DNA from 2 places in the Clostridium sp. AF32-12BH genome. Region 1 is predicted to be linked to the other one. Evidence: riboswitches for the same ligand, from Rfam matches in the RefSeq annotation. Region 1 holds a riboswitch; the other holds the start of a gene.
What was found. Region 1 has a riboswitch for cobalamin ahead of DWZ40_RS16810 (sirohydrochlorin cobaltochelatase). Riboswitches for the same ligand answer to the same signal wherever they lie in the genome.
Positions count from the first base shown of each region.

Region 1 (8,210 bases):
CTTAACTCCATATCCTTTGCGTCCCATGCGATCGGCTGCGGAACAAACTCAAGGCCCAGTCTGTCTGCCACTTCCTGTGCCAGTTCCAGATCAAATCCAGTATACTGACCGTCATCTCCGACAAAACCCATCGGCGGGAAATCCTGATCGAAGCCAACGGTAAAGGTACCGCCTTTCTCACCAGCCTCGTCTGCTGCCTCTGCGGTGGTTTCTTCTGCCTTGGTCTCCTCAGCGGAAGTTGCTGCCTCAGTTGCTGCTGCGGTGGTCTCTGCCGGTTTGCTGCCTCCGCATGCAGTCATGGATACCGCCATCATACCTGCCATTGCTGCGCTTAACATTCTCTTTCTCATAATATTTCCTCCTCATTTTGCGGGTTTTGCTGCTGCCTGCTGCCAGACAGTAACAGGGATTTTCCGCTGCGGTTCACTCCATTTTTCGAAGCGGATATTGTACACGTACCGCGAACACGTTATCATGGTAGCATACTAAAGTGTTTCTGTCTACCCTTTTTTTCACAAAAAGAAGATTCTCTGTTGCTGCACAAAGGCAGGAATTTTTCGAATCGTTTTGAACGGGCTCACATTTTTCCCGTCTCCTGCGCAAACCGGGCCAACTCTTCGTTTTTCCGGTTGATCGTTCCGAACACCTTGGCACAGCAGATCGCGCTCCTGCAGTCCTTCAGTACCCCAAGCGCCTCCTCATAAATTTCCTGCTGAATTGCTTCATACGGCCGCTCCGAAATCACCTGAACCGCCAGAGCCTTCGCCACCGGATAATCCAGGTCATTTTCATGCAGAATTCCTGCTGCAAATGGAATTCCCTGTCTTTGCAGCCTCCGGTAAACCGGAATCCCGCTCCCGTTTCCACCGATCACAAATACTTCCGGCTTGCCCTTCACCGGAGGCAGCTCCACCGAACCATACTCAGCGCAGTAGCTTTCCTGCGGGACCCCAAACAATTTTTCCATGCAGGTTTCTGTAAAGATTTCTTCCGGCGTTCCGCATTTCCAGATCTGGTTTTCGCCGACACAGACAACATAGTCCGATACCTTCTGCGCCAGATCCAGCTCATGCATGGACATCAGCACTGCCACCTTTCGCTCCCGCACCAGTGTTTTTAAAATGGTGAGCAGCTCCATCTTGTGACGGATATCCAAAAATGCAGTGGGTTCATCCAACAGGATCACCTGCGGCTGCTGGCAAATGGCGCGCGCCAGCAGGATTCGCTGCCGCTGTCCATCACTAATCCGGGAAAAATCCCGGTCTGCCAGATCCCTGGCACGCACCATGTCCAGTGCTTCCCAGACGATCTGCCGGTCTGCATCCGACAAGGTTCCAAATCGCCCTGTATGCGGATACCGGCCCATGGACGCCACATCAAAACAGGTCATAAGCTCTGGCCGCGTCCGCTCTGTCATCATGACGGCCATCCGCTTTGCGATCTCCTGCTCCGACCAGTCTTTCATGACTGTCTTTTCCAGGAAAACCGCACCATCTACCGGCTTTAGCTGTCCCGCGATACTTTTTAAGATCGTGGATTTTCCTGCACCGTTTGGACCGATCAGCGTCACGATCTCTCCACGTGCGACATGAATATTGATCTCGCGGATCCAGACTTTTCCATCATACCCCGCCGCAAGATCATCCGTCCTCAGATATGCTTCTTCCTGTTCCATCACTTCTGCACTCCCTTTCTGCGAATCATAATCCAGATCACCACCGGTGCCCCGAATACGGCTGTTACCGAGCTGATGGAAAGCTCCGTCGGTGCAAACAGCGTCCGCGCAATCAGGTCACTGAACAAACAGAACACCGCACCGCCCAGAAAGCAGCCGGGGATCACAACGATCGGCTTTGCCGTCCCAAACAACCGCTTCACGAGCTGCGGCACTGCGATTCCCACAAAGGATACCGGACCGGCAAAGGCTGTCACGCAGGCGGACAACACACTGGATAATAAAATCAGTTCCGCACGGAAACGCTTCACATTTACGCCAAGGCTTCTGGCATATTCTTCGCCGAGCTGATAGGCACTGATGGGCTTCGCCATACAAAAAGCAAGCACAAAGACCGGAAGCACCACAGCCGTGATCACCCTTACCTGATCCCAGGTCGTTCCAGAAAAGCTGCCCATAGACCAGTTGTGCAGGTTCACGATATTCGCGTCGTCCGCAAAGGTCACCACAAAATCCGTAATTGCCGAACAGATATAGCTGATCATGACACCGCATACGACTAACACCGACATCTGCCGGATCCGTTTTGCGATTACCAGCACAAAGCCCATGGAAAGCATGGAACCGGCAAAAGCTGCCACGATCATGATTGCTGAGCCCATAAAAAGTCCTTTTCCAAGAAACAGAATCATGACCAGTGCCACCACCAGCTTTGCCCCGGAAGAGATTCCAAGGACAAACGGTCCGGCGATTGGGTTTGAAAAAAAGGTCTGGAGCAGAAATCCGGACACGGAAAGCGCCCCGCCAAGCAGCGCCGCTGCAAGAAGTCTTGGCAGACGGATATCCCACAGGATGTGGAATGCTGTACTCTCTCGGTCTGTTCCGGACAAAATCGCCTGTATGTCCTGGAGAGAAAGAGAAACACTTCCCACGCGAAAGCTTGCCGCCGCAAGAACCGCCAGCAAAAATCCCAGCAGCAAAAATCCAAGTTGACAGCGCATGATCCGATTCTTCATAACGTTTTTCCTCTCATTCTTTCCAAACTGCAAGACAAACGCATTCCTGCACTTGCCTTTGCGCAGCTTTTTCCAGGACTATTTTCGTAATCACCCGCGTTTTCCCGCCTACGGCTGCACTGCAAAGCCTGCATTTACTGCAGCCGGTGCAGATAATGTAGTTCTCCATCCGCAGGATTTTCCTCTGCCAACACAGTGTGCAGATCCAGGATCATATTGCCAAGTCCCATCGTCTCCTGGAACATATTTTTTCCGGTACACCAGACATTGCCTTCTTTGACGGCCTTAAAATCTGCCAGAAGCGGGCTCTTCGCCAGAAGCTGATCGAGCGTCTCCAGTTCCCCGTCTATGGTACTGTTGTAGATCAGAATATCCGCATTCTTTGCTTCCGCATAAAAGGTTTCCATCTGCATGTTCATCGTGGAAAGCGCATTTTCCTCTTCCGATGCGGTCTGCGGCACATAACTTCCGCCCGCAAGCTCGATCATCTTTGCCACATAATCTCCCGGTTTTCTTACATTCACCGCACCATTTGATGTGATGTAGAAAAATGCTGCAGTTTTTCCGGTCGGCTGTTCAGACAGCACGCCGTCTAAGGCTTCCATATTTTCCCGGAAAAGCTGCTCTGCCTTTTCTTCCTCGTCAAACAGTACGCCGTACAGCCGGATCCATTCCATTCTTCCAAGTGGGTGCTCCTCATAGCTGGAACGCTCTACCAGTACCGGGATCTTCAGCTGTGTAAGCTGCTCTTTTACATCCGGCGTATGGTAGATCATGGTCGATTCCACCGCCAGGTCGCAGCCATCTGCCAGAATCTTTTCGTAATCCGGGGCACTGTATTTTCCTGCATAGGTGAGGGTTCCGGCTTTCATTGCCTCTTTTGCCGCTTCCACATACCACCCGGATTCTTTGGTGCCGGACAACGTGATCCGGTCCGTGCGTCCGATCGCCGCGATCAGATCCATCGCGGAGGTTGCCGCCAGATACACATGGTCTAACGGTTTCTGCAAAACAGTAATGGAATCCGGGACGCCTTCCGGCACCGGCATGGTTTCCGGTACGACCAGATACTTCCCGTCATCCTGAATCTGAATCAACTCATAACCGCCCTCGTAAGAATCCACGCTAAACTGCGTGGCATACAAAAGCTCCATGCTGCTTTCCGGCTGCATTTCACTCCAGACCGGTGCTGTCAAAGCTGCGTTTGTATCTGATGTTGCACCGGAAACTTCTGTGTCCGTGTTCGTCCCACCAGAAACTGCTGCACCTGTGCCCGATGATCCAGCTGGCACAGAATCAGCGCCTGATGATGAACCCGTTGCCGGTGTTCCGGCGCATCCCGGCATTCCTGCCAGACAAGCAATCAGCACTCCAACCGCCAGAAGCTTCCGCATCCGTTTTAATGCTTTCCTGTTTTTCATCATACGCCTTACGACCATCCCTTTATTTCACCTCAGCAATGGAAGCAGAATCAAACAGCAGAGTATAGTCAATCTCATGCGGCGTGCTCATCGCCGTGGTATCTGCTGCCACGGAAATCTTCCGGTCAAACACGGCAACCGGAATCTCAAATGCAGAATTTCCGCCCTGGTTTACCGGCAGGAATTTTTCTTCCCCAATCTTCATGTAATCATAGTTCGGACTGCTCCAACGTACCGTTGCAACTGCCTCTCCATCCTTAATTTCTAGCTTTGCCGGAGACTCCACCGTTACCTTTCCGGAACCGCCCTCCATGGACACCTTCACGGTGTAACTGCCGTCTGCAAGTCCCAGACTCTCTGCAGTCACCTGCTTACTTTCCAGATAGGCATCGTCTGGAAGGGAATCTGCACGAAATACCAGTACCCGGTCATACCACTTTTCTTTTTTCTTGCTGAATGCACTGCAGTCAATTTCTTTGTCAAGCGCCTCTACCGGCACCGTAAAATGATGGCTTCCATCCGACGCCTCTTCATACGGGATCATGTCCTCCTCAGAGACATTGACTGCCTCAGCGCCGGTTCCCATATAAAGCTTTAAGTAGCCGGTACCGCCCATCTTCATATCCGCTGTCATCGCGCCATCCTTTACGGTAAGCTCACATTCCTCGATCTGAAACATGGAAGAACTGGAATCCACGTCTACCGGATACACGCCATCCTTTAATTCCGAAGCCGGAACCGGGACCATGCCCTCTGTCCCTACCTGTTTCTCCGCGACCGTCTCATCCGCTGCTGCGACTGCGCTGTCCGCGGAGGATTCGTTCTGACCTTCGCTCTGATTTTCGTTCTGATCTACCGTTTTCTCCTGTGCACCATCCGCTGTTTCTCCTGTGACAACCGGCGCGCCGCCCTGTGCAGGCAAAGTCTCTGCCTGATTTTTTCCGCCGCAGCCTGCTGCCAGCATACCACTCAGGCAAACGACCGCCATAACGCCATAGATTTTCTTCTTCATAACAATGCTCCTTATTCTCTATAAACCAATTAGTGGAGGCACCGCTGGCGCCTTCTCGCTATGTAGTCTAATAAAAACGGGCGGCTGGAACTCCATCCTGCCACCCGTTTTCTCTATCTTCTGCTCGAATTTTACATCCAATGCCTCTTACCAGCAACATTTTGGCGATTTCCAAATGCTGCTGCAACACAATTTTATTTTAAGGTATCGATTGCAGCCTGAGCATGCTCGGTAAACAGCTTCTGGATCGGCTCTAACTCACCTAAGCCACGCAGAATACAGGTTACCTCATAACCCTCTTTCTCAAACTCCGTCTTCCAGGAACCATCCTCGTCGCCTGCCATATCGTTGTTTGCATGGTCACCGGCTACAATCATAAGCGGCTCAAGAACAACCTTCTTGTACTCGCCCTCTTTTACCTTTGCAATCACATCCTCCAGACTCGGCTCAGCCTCAACGGTACCTACATAGTAGTGCTCAAAGCCTTCATCTGCCAGCATCTGCTGCATCTTTGCGTAAACCGCATTGGAGTCAGCCTCAGTGCCGTGACCCATAAAGCAGATTGCGGTCTCGCCGTCATCGTACTCTGCGGTTGCGTCTGTGATTGCCTTGATGACTGCCTTAAAATCATCGTCGCTGGTCAGAAGCGGCTCGCCCACTGCTACCTGCTCAAATGCATCAGAATTCTGTGCGATCTCATCGACCAGATCATGGTACTCCAGACCATTCATCAGATGGGTCGGCTGGACAACCAGGGTCTTTACGTTATTGTCAATGGCACGCTTCAGTGCTTCGCCTACATTATCGATTGCTACGTTATCTCTGGACTTTACATGGTCAATGATGATCTGGCTGGTAAAGCCTCTTCTTACGGAATAATCCGGGAATGCTTCTTCCATTGCGTTCTCAATTGCGCCAATGGTCAGACGGCGGCTGTCGTTAAAACTGGTTCCAAAGCTGACAACCATTAACTCCTTCTCGCCGATTTCGTCCTGATTTCTTGTGTTATCCATAGATGCATCTCCGGTGTCGTAATTTTCTTCGTCTTCTGCCTCAGCCTCTGCAGTGGTTTCTTCCGCTGTGGTCTCAGCCTCGGTTGCTGCCTCGCTGGAAGTTTCTGCTGCTGTGGTTGCCTCGGTTTTCTCTGCCTTTCCTGCACAGCCTGCCATCATCGCAGCAGAAAGCGCAGTGACTGCAAATAATGCTGTCAGTGTTCTTTTTTTCATGTTCTTCTCCTTCTCTGAAATAACGTGGTATCATAAACCACCATTGCTGACACTATCGATTTTGGAATACCTGGAGAAGTCTCACGCATTCATGGCAGAACCGTCCCTGCCTGCGAATAGTAACAAAAAACTCTGCTTTTTGTGATCCGGAATAAGGATCTGCAGAATAACGGTACGACCAAGTCCTCGTGATCTGGAATTCTCCTGTACCAACAACCGGCAGGTTTCCTGGCTTGTCCATCCACGCACTGAAAAATCCCTTCCCAGTCTCCAAAAACCAGTGGGCAGCATACCATTTGGTATCCTTGTCATCCAGTGCTCCCTACTTACAGTGACGAGATCGCGCAGGTCTTCCACCTGCTTCCCTTTTACCCATTGTCTGTACATGCAGACTCCGGCACCGATTGTCCTAATTTCGATATGTATCCATAGTAGCATTCCCAACCGGAAAAAGCAACCCACACCACCTTTTTTACATGTCATTTGCCAGTTTTTTCAGATACGGGATCACCATAAGCGCCGCAGTCACCAACGATATTGTCTCTGCGACCGGAGTAGCCCATGCCACACCCTGAATGCCAAATAAAGCATTGAATAAGATCATAAACGGTACGTCTGCCGTTCCTTTTCTCAGCATGGAAAGGATAATCGGCTGTTTTTTCTTACCAGTTGCCTGAAAAACAGTCAAGACAAAAAATGTCATTGTCGTCATGGAACAGGCAGAGCAGATGATATGCAGAAAATTACAACCATACTCTACCGTTTCCCGGTCATTGATAAACATCCGGGTCACTAAAGCTGCATTGGTATAAAGTCCTGCCGCAATCACCAGTGACACGCCCAGGCTTAAAACAAATAATCTCTGAATTGCCTGAAGCATCCGTTTCCGGTTCCCGGAAGTAAAATTATATCCAATTAACGGCAAGGTTCCCTGCGTAATTCCCTGCGCCACGGCAAATGCCAGCATATTCACTTTCTTCGCAATGCCCATTCCCGCTACTGCCACATTCGAATATCCGGCAATGATATGATTTAAAACGGTATTGGAAACGGTTCCCATCATGGAAATCAGAAAGCTTGGCAAACCAACACTCAGGACCTCAGCCGGAATATGTTCCCCCAGTGTATACTTAGCTGGTGAAAACGTCAAGGTACTCGTCGAACGGATTTTCCAGATAAACCGCAGAAAATAAAGCAGAGCCATGCTATTGGAAAGCAGGGTTGCAATTGCAGCTCCTTTAATCTGAAGATGAAGCCCATAAATAAATAACGGATCCAGGACCATGTTTAAAATACCACCAAAAGCTACGCCAAAACTTGCCTGTCTGGAATAACCTTCGGCACGGATCAGATGGGCCAGTGCCGGATTCATAACGGTTGGAATCGCACCAAGTCCAATGGTCCAGAGCAGATACGATGATGCCATGTCAAACGTCTCTTCATTTGCGCCAAGAATTGGCATCAGTACCGGCCGTGAGAAAAGGATCAGAATACCATAAAGACCCGCACTGATCGCTGCTGTCCAGATGCAAAAAGCACTGCAGCGCGATGCTTTTTCCCGTTCATCTGCGCCTAAAAATCGCGAGATCAGACTGGAACCACCGACTCCAAACAGATTGGAAAGTGCCGTCATAAACATAAAAAGCGGCATGGCAAGAGTTGCAGCAGCTACCTGTTTTGGATCTCCAAGCTGCCCGATAAAAAATGTATCTGCCATGTTGTAAATGATCGTTATGATCTGACTGACTACCGTCGGCACTGCCAGGCTCAGAATCGCCTGCGTCACCGGCATACGCGCAAATAATTCCTCATCCTTTTTTGTTTTTGTCATGCTCAAACTCCCTCTTTTCTTCCTGTCTC
Region 1 is NZ_QUEH01000020.1:28,061-36,270, reverse strand. Features, by position in the region: gene DWZ40_RS16835 (amino acid ABC transporter substrate-binding protein) at 1-350, opposite strand, end outside; gene DWZ40_RS16830 (ABC transporter ATP-binding protein) at 578-1,675, opposite strand; gene DWZ40_RS16825 (iron ABC transporter permease) at 1,675-2,691, opposite strand; gene DWZ40_RS16820 (ABC transporter substrate-binding protein) at 2,826-4,115, opposite strand; gene DWZ40_RS16815 (hypothetical protein) at 4,135-5,124, opposite strand; gene DWZ40_RS16810 (sirohydrochlorin cobaltochelatase) at 5,319-6,350, opposite strand; cobalamin riboswitch at 6,551-6,770, opposite strand; gene DWZ40_RS16805 (MATE family efflux transporter) at 6,823-8,181, opposite strand; gene DWZ40_RS16800 (TetR/AcrR family transcriptional regulator) at 8,159-8,210, opposite strand, start outside.

Region 2 (8,210 bases), on a different contig from region 1:
TGGATGATGGCCTTTAATTCCGGATGCACCTCAAACAGCTGCTCCACCGCAAATTTCAGGCGGCGCAGGTCGGTACGCTCATCCAGCTTGTAGAAAAACGGCAGGTTTGCCGTGGTATTTCCACGCATAACATAGGCAAAATACAGCTGCAGGTTGGTCAGCGGATATACCGGGCGCACCGTGTAATCCACCTGGTCTTTTCCTGCTCCATCCTTTGCAAATGCCTCCAGCTTCAGAACCGTTGCATGCTGCACCAGATCATCCAGCGTCATGGAAATCTTTAAAATCTGGTACAGATCTGTCAGCAGCATAACGCTTCCAAGGGAGTCCAGACCAGCCTCATAGAGTTCCGTATCAATGCCAAAACGGCGGTGTCCCAGAACGCCTGCAATACACTCATAGATCTGCTTCTGAAACTCCGTTTCCGGCATACGCAGGTTCTTTTCACTCTGTTCCTCAGCCTTTTTTCCTTCCAGATACTGGTTGCGGATGATCTTTTTCGAAGAGGTTTTCGCAAACGGGACCTCCCGGATACTGCTGCGCAAAATGCGCTTAAAGGTCGGCAGCTCCTCATTGTGTTTTTTGATGATCTGGGCCACGGTTCCCTCAATATCGGTGATGTTCGCAGCCTCCGCATACTTGTAGTTCGGGTACACCTCCGCGCAGATCCTGTCATCTGCCCCGTACACCAGAATATCCTCAATCAGACGCTCATCTTCAAAGAGATTTTCCAGTTCCTCCGGTGCCACATTCTCACCATTGCTTAAGATGATCAGGTTCTTTTTCCGGCCGGTCAGGTATAAAAAGCCCTCTTCATCGACATGACCAATATCGCCCGTGCAAAGCCATCCATCTGGCGTGATTGCTTCCGCCGTCTTATCCGGCTCCTTATAATATCCCATCATGACAGACGGGCTCTTTACCTGGATCTCGCCATCCACGATCCGCACCTGGCAGCGGTCCACGATACGGCCAACCGATGCGATCTTATCCGGTCTCGTCCAGTCCGGGGAAGAAATCTTCGGGGAACACTCCGACATGCCGTAGCCCTGTGCAATGGCAATGCCAAGACGCTGGTAATTCGCTGCCAGATCCGGTGCCAGGTAGCCGCCGCCGCTGATGATCTTGTGAAGTCTTCTGCCAAGCACCTGCTCCTTCACCTTGCGGACCGGGATTTCCGGGTGCTGGCGGTTCAAGATTGCAATGCGGTTATACAGTGCTTTCGCCATCATCGGAACCATGCGGATGACCGTCGGCTCAAACAGCAGAATATGCTCTGCCAGCTTCTTCATATCGCGGTTTAAGCAGAGGATCCCGCCATAACGCATGACCGTAAACACATCACCGTTTAAGCAGAAAACATGGTGGATCGGCAGGACATTTAAATAGATTTCATTCTCTGGATGATTGGTGTCCGTGGTACAGAAGTTATTATCCATCAGGTTGCCGTTAGACAGCATCACGCCCTTCCCGCGCCCGGTCGTACCGGAAGTAAACAGGATCATGGCGCACTCCTCCGCCTTCGCATCTGACTCCACCTGTCTGCCTTCGTATGCCTTCAGGATCTTATCGGAACAGTTTACATGCTTGCCATGCTGCAGTGAAATATACTCCGTCACATTCGGGCAGACATCCTGCACCTGCTCCGTGATCGGATGAAAGTCCCAGTCATAAAACAGCACATCCACATCCGAACGGTTCAGACAATCCGCCAGCTTCTCCGCATTGAGCTGTACATCCAGCGGAATTCCCGTATCACCGCCGCTCATAACCCCAAGCAGCACCGCCAGATAATGGTGACTGCTGACACCGAGAATGCCGACCTTCAGCTTATGCCCCACCTCGGCCCGCTTCTCCCTGGTCCAGGCCGCGATCGCATCGCACTCCTTCGCAAACTGCTCGTAAGTAACACGGAAAACCTCTCCGTTTTCTTCATATTGTAAAAATACCCGGTCCTTATGCTCCGCTGCCGCATTGTGCACCAGCGCGTGGACCGTTCTTGTAGACTCGTAGGTGATCATACCATTCCTTTCATGGAGCAAATGTACTCCTGTGGATCCCACTTTCCGGGGTTGGACGCATCGACGATACATTTTCAAGATCCCGCAAATTAAAAATGAGACAGATTTTTAGTATCTGTCTCAAATATAGCACTGCACAGTTTTTGTGTAAACCTTTTGACCAGTTCGAATTTTTAAACGAAAGAGCCTGGCTCACACTTGTAAACACGCTGATAAAGACTTTTTTGAATCTGCTCGAATTCTTCCTGCGACACAGCCTTTCCGTATGTCATGATACGAAGCGGCACCGGAGATTTTCCCTTGGAAATCGGCGGCTGCATGTACGAATAATCATTAAAAACAAAACCATTGCGCTCATAAAAGCCAATACGTCTGCGTGCCAATTCGGCGTCTGGAAGTTCCACCTCCAGGCAAACCGGCTTTTTACTAAGTTTTACCAGTTCCTGAAGCATACCGGAGCCTGTCCCGCTGTTACGAAGCTTCGGATCTACTGCAAAATGTTCCACAAAGATAAACTCAACGAATTCCCACACTGCAAGAAAGCCGGCAGGCTTGTCTTTCAAAACACTATCAGAAACTTGTGATTCCAAGCTTTCCGATGAAATTGACATATAATAAATGCCATACTCCGGCTCTTCGAATAGAGCAAGCTGTTCTTCATATGGACGGTACTCATCATCAGGGAAGCTGGCTTCCATAATACGGTAAATTTCTGGAAATTGCGATAATACCATTCGCTGCAACATAGTAAATTCTCCTAAATCATTCCTATTTTGTAAAATTTCTGCTGTTACTTACAAGCTTTTTTCCTCACCCATCCCGGCAGATAATAAATCTGAATCTTCCCGGTCACATCATTTTTCGTAATCTGCGCTTCGATTCCAAAATACTTCCGGATGTTTTCCTGCGTCAGCACCGCTTCCGGTGTCCCACTGTCCACGATCTTTCCCTGATACAAAAACAGGATCCGGTCACAGTAAAGTGCTGCCAGATTTAAGTCATGAATCGAGGAAAAGACGGTGACATTCTGCCCGCGCAGAATATCCATGATCTGGTACTGGTAGCTGACATCGAGGTGGTTGGTCGGCTCATCCAGCACGATATAGCGGCTTTCTTGCATCAGTACACGGGCCAGCAGAACACGCTGTTTTTCCCCACCGGAAAGGCTTAAATATGAGCGGTTTTCATAGCCAGTCAGGCCGACTTCCCGCAGGCATTGTTCGCACAATTCCCGGTCTTTTGCGGTGTCACCTTCCAAAAATTTCTTGTGTGCGTAGCGGCCAAACATGACCATATCCCGCACGGTAAAGTCAAATTCCAGCTGGTTTTCCTGTGCCATGACAGCCAGTTCTCCCGCCATTTTCTTCGCAGAAAACTCTGTAATATCTTTGCCGTCTAAAAAGATCGTGCCGCCTTTTGGCTTATACGTACGGTAAATATGCTTTAACAGCGTGGACTTTCCGCAGCCGTTCGGTCCCACAAGTCCCACAAACTCTCCATCCCGGATTTCCAGGGAAATCTGCTTTAGGATCTGGTCATTTCCAATCTGGTAATCCAGATTTTTTACATATAAACTCATCGGCCCACACTTCCTTTCCGGATCAGATAGAGGAAGAACGGCGCACCGAAAAATGCCGCGATCACACCGATCGGCAGTTCTTCCGGCGCAATGATGACGCGGGAGATCAGGTCCGCGATCATGGCGAACAGTCCGCCTCCCAGGATCGATACCGGGATCAGCCGCTTATGCACGGAACCTACAAATCCGCGCATGATATGCGGCACGACCAAGCCTACAAATCCGATCACGCCGCTGACCGAAACGACCACGCCGGTGAGCACCGTGGAAGCCAGAATGATCAGCAGTTTGATGCGTCTGGTGTCAGCTCCCAATGTCTCTGCCACATCATCACCAAGCAGCAGCACATCCAACTCCCTGGAAACTAAAATGATAAGGATCATGGTCACAGCCGCCACGATAAAGACGTATTTTACCCGGCTCCAGGTAGCACCGCTTAAGGAACCCACCATCCAGTACAGCGCCATTTTTGTCTTGTCCGAACCGTTGTTGAATCCGTACACGATCAGGTTTGTGGTCGCGGAAAACAACGCAGAAGTGGCAATTCCGGCTAAAACCAGCTGCGTGGAGGTAATCCTGCCCTTCAGGGAGGCGATGCTCAAGGAAAGGCATATGGCCGCTGCCGCTCCCAGCGTTGCGCCAAAGATTACCGCATAGCCGCCCAGAAAGCTGAACCACCCCAAAATGATCACACTGACCGCACCGGCAGAAGCACCGGAGGAAATGCCCAGCACATACGGATCTGCCAACGGGTTCTTCGTCAGCGCCTGCATCAGCACACCGCAAAGCGATAATCCGGCTCCCACGATAAAGGCCATGATCACGCGCGGAAAGCGGATATTCCAGATGATATTTTCCGTTTTCTGCTCCCAGGTAACCGGAAACAGATCACTTCCCGATGCCTTATTTACGATGATCTTTAAGATTTCATCCGGCGACACATGGATGGCTCCAAGTGTCACGGAAATGGTTGTGACGAACGCGATCAGAAGCAGGACAATCAGGAGTGTTACGGCAAAACGGCCCGTTTTCCGTCCATTGTTTTTACTGATTTCTGATTTCATTTTCTGTTTTTTTCTCCTAAAACGGGGCCAATTAGAATTTGTCCGGATACAGCTGCTTTGCGATCTCTTTGACAGCCTCTGCAGAACCTGCAGAACCCTGCATATCACTGCAGCATGCAGAGTAGATCTTGCCCTCTTTGACAGCTCTTAAATCCTTGGTGAACTCGTTGGTCTCCAGGAAATTTTTCTTCTCAGAAATGTCTCCGGTGTAGTCCAGGATCAGGATCACATCCGGGTCGCGCTCTACAACTTCTTCCCAGGAAGGAGTTGCCCAGCCAGCCTCAATGTCATCAAAAATGGAGATTCCGCCAGCCAGTTTGATGATGTCGCCCGGCATACCCTGACATGCGGTAAACGGTGCATCCTCACCGGAATCATAAGCAAATACGGTAACCGGATTCTGGTAAACATCCTCACCGAGAGTATCTTTTACTTCCTGAAGGGTGTCCTTCATTGCCTGGATCTTCTCAGAAGCAACATCCTCTACCTGGAAGATTTTTCCTAAGGTCTCATAGTCCTTGTAAAGATCCTCAAAGGTTGCCTGATCGGAGCATACGTATGGGAAATACATGGCAATTCCGTTTGCATCACAGAACTCTTTTCCGAAGTTTTTATCAGAAAATACAGAGTCCCAGCCCATCAGGAAATCACAGCCGGTAGCTGCAAGCTCCTCTTTGGACAGATTGGAAATGCCCTTTCCTGCCTCCAGAAGCTGCGGCACCTTGTCTCTTGCCGGATACTGGGAAACCGTACTCCAGCAGCTTCCCTTCGTGTAACCAACCATCTGGTCTTCCAGTCCCAGATCAAAGAAGAAATCTGCCATCTGATCACCGGATGCCACAACAGCAGATAGCTTTTTGGTAAAGGTATATTCTACATTTTCACCCAGACCAGAACGCTGCAGGTTTAAGGTAATGGTAACCGGCTCGTAAGCTTCCTCTGCACCATCTGTCTTTGCCTCATCAGCTTTGGATTCTTCGGTTTCTGCCTGTTTCGATTCTTCAGTACTGCTCTCAGCAGCAGTCTCTGCCTTGGAAGCAGTATCTGCATTTTTTGCGCCGCAGCCAGCTACCAGGCCTGTCATCATGCAGGCAGCCATCGTGAATGTTACCAGTTTCTTGTTTCTCATAATTGTTTTCCTCCTGATGTTGAAAATGAGTAAAAATTAATTTTCTGTACACCCATGCAGGAATGTGATGCAAAAACATAACTTGCCCTATCGCAATGTCATATAAAAAAGAAAAAGCACCATTCAGCCTATCCAACGATAAACCGAATGATGCACCGTATTTTGCATCCAGGGGACACGTTTATTCCTGTTCACACATGCGTGTCAAACAGCAGACTTTCCCCTTGTTTCCCTTGCCATGTCATGGACCGTGACAGCAAAAGTGGAAAAAGCAGGTCTTCTGGCTTGCGCGGCAATGTTGTCCGATTTCTTCCCATAATGATACAGTGAAATGCAGACTGCCTTTTATGCGCTTACAGCGGCGGCACCGCACGGGACTTCCACCCGTTTCCCTTTTCACCGGTCCCAAACGACCGACACTGATTCCGCAGCATAGTTTACGACATACAGGCTGAAACTGTCAATACAAAACCTGTTATTTTCTACTTTTCCCTTTCAGTTCTTCTTCCACCTGGGTCAGGCACTGGATCAGCAATGGATTGAATGCCCCGCACTCCCCATTTTTGATCATTGCAATCGCAGTCTCATGGGAAAACGCCTGCTTGTAGCACCGTTCACTGGTGAGTGCATCGTAAACGTCAGCCATGGATACCAGCTGTGCACTGATCGGGATCTTATCTTCTTTCAGTCCATCCGGGTATCCGCTTCCATCCCATCGTTCATGGTGCCAACGGGCAATTTCATAGGCTGTCTGCAGCAGCGGTTCTTTCTCAAAGTTCTCCAGCTTCTGGAGCATCTCGGCTCCCATCATGCTGTGCGTTTTCATGATCTCAAACTCTTCCTTTGTCAGTCTTCCCTGCTTATTCAAGATTTTCTCATCCACTGCGATCTTGCCGATATCGTGCAGGGCAGAAGCCAGTGGAATATTTTCCTTTTCTTGCGACGTGAGCTTGTATTGATCCGTGATCGCAGTCAGACAATTTAACAGAAGCTCTGTGATTCTGCGGATGTTACGCACATGAGAGCCGCTTTCCCCATTTCGAAATTCCACGATCTGGCTCAACACCCCAACCAGCATGGACGTATTGTGCTCCTGCTTACGGATCTGCCTGGACACCAGCTGCACCAGACGCCGCTGCTTTTCATAGAGCTTGATGGTATTTGCCACACGGCGGTACACGATCCGCGCATCGAACGGGCGGTTCACATAATCAGAAGCTCCAAGCTCATAAGATTCACGGATCACCACCTCCGAGTCATCGCTGGAGATCATGATGACCGGAATATCTTCGATGATATGGTTTGCATTCATGGCTTTCAATACCCCAAACCCATCCAGTTTCGGCATATTGATATCCAAAAGTATCAGCGCGATCTGTTTTTGATTCTCATATAAGATTTTCAATCCTTCCTGACCGTCTTCTGCCTCCATGATCTGGTAATCGTCACTTAAGATTGCAGCAAGCAGCTCCCGGTTTAACTGGGAATCATCCACGATCAGGATCTTCTGGTGTTCCCGGCTGGAGGCAGCGCCATGTGCCAGACTCTGTTCCTCTTCGCTGCCCTCCACGATCACCTTGTTTTTATGACGCTTTGCCTGGTACATCAGGCGGTCTGCCCGGCAGACAACTGCTTCCATCGGCTCTGCAAGCGTCTGCATGGCACCTCCGATACTCATGGAAAGCTGAATATGCGCATACCCTGGAACACTGGCATGGTATACCTTTTCGCGTACCTGATCCAGCTTTGCCTGGAAGAAATGAGACGGAATCCCGACTAAAACCAGCAAAAATTCATCACCGCCATAGCGGATAAACATATCTCCCGTGCGGATGCAGGCGCGGACCGCTTTCGCCGCAGTTTCCAGGGCACGGTCTCCCGCCTGGTGACCATAGGTATCATTATAGATCTTAAAATCATCCAGATCCATCAATGCCACACCGGAAGGACCGGTAAAATCATGCACAACTTCTTCATAATAACGGCGGTTATAAGCACCGGTCAGCGCATCGAGGTACAGCTTGGTATTGTATACCTTTTCCACCTCCAGCAAAGCTTCCAGCTTCTGCGTTTTCTGCTCCAGCTGTGCTTTATATTGTTTTAAGCGGTGCTGCTCCGTGCGGTCCAGCACATAATTTACCCCCAGGATATCGCCCGTTTTCTCATCTTCAAACATCGCCAGATGATCCTCTGCCAGCATCGGCTCGTAGGTCGCCGTCCTCGTCCAATACGTGAAGGAAATATGGCGTTCCCCCTTTCGGTAACGCGCCAAAAGACTTTCCCGGTCCAGAACATCCAGAAAATCCTTTCGTCCTTCTTCCGGGATCGTCAGGGCCCACTGCGCCACGATCTCTGTAAAGCTGGAATTTTCCGGCATTCCAAGCTGTTTATTTAAGTCATAATTTACCCCGTCCACG
Region 2 is NZ_QUEH01000011.1:100,058-108,267, forward strand. Features, by position in the region: gene DWZ40_RS12235 (AMP-binding protein) at 1-2,042, opposite strand, end outside; gene DWZ40_RS12240 (GNAT family N-acetyltransferase) at 2,195-2,767, opposite strand; gene DWZ40_RS12245 (ABC transporter ATP-binding protein) at 2,812-3,600, opposite strand; gene DWZ40_RS12250 (iron ABC transporter permease) at 3,597-4,664, opposite strand; gene DWZ40_RS12255 (ABC transporter substrate-binding protein) at 4,696-5,793, opposite strand; cobalamin riboswitch at 6,046-6,232, opposite strand; gene DWZ40_RS12260 (diguanylate cyclase) at 6,269-8,210, opposite strand, start outside.
Region 2: another riboswitch for cobalamin. It lies ahead of DWZ40_RS12255 (ABC transporter substrate-binding protein); the one in region 1 lies ahead of DWZ40_RS16810 (sirohydrochlorin cobaltochelatase).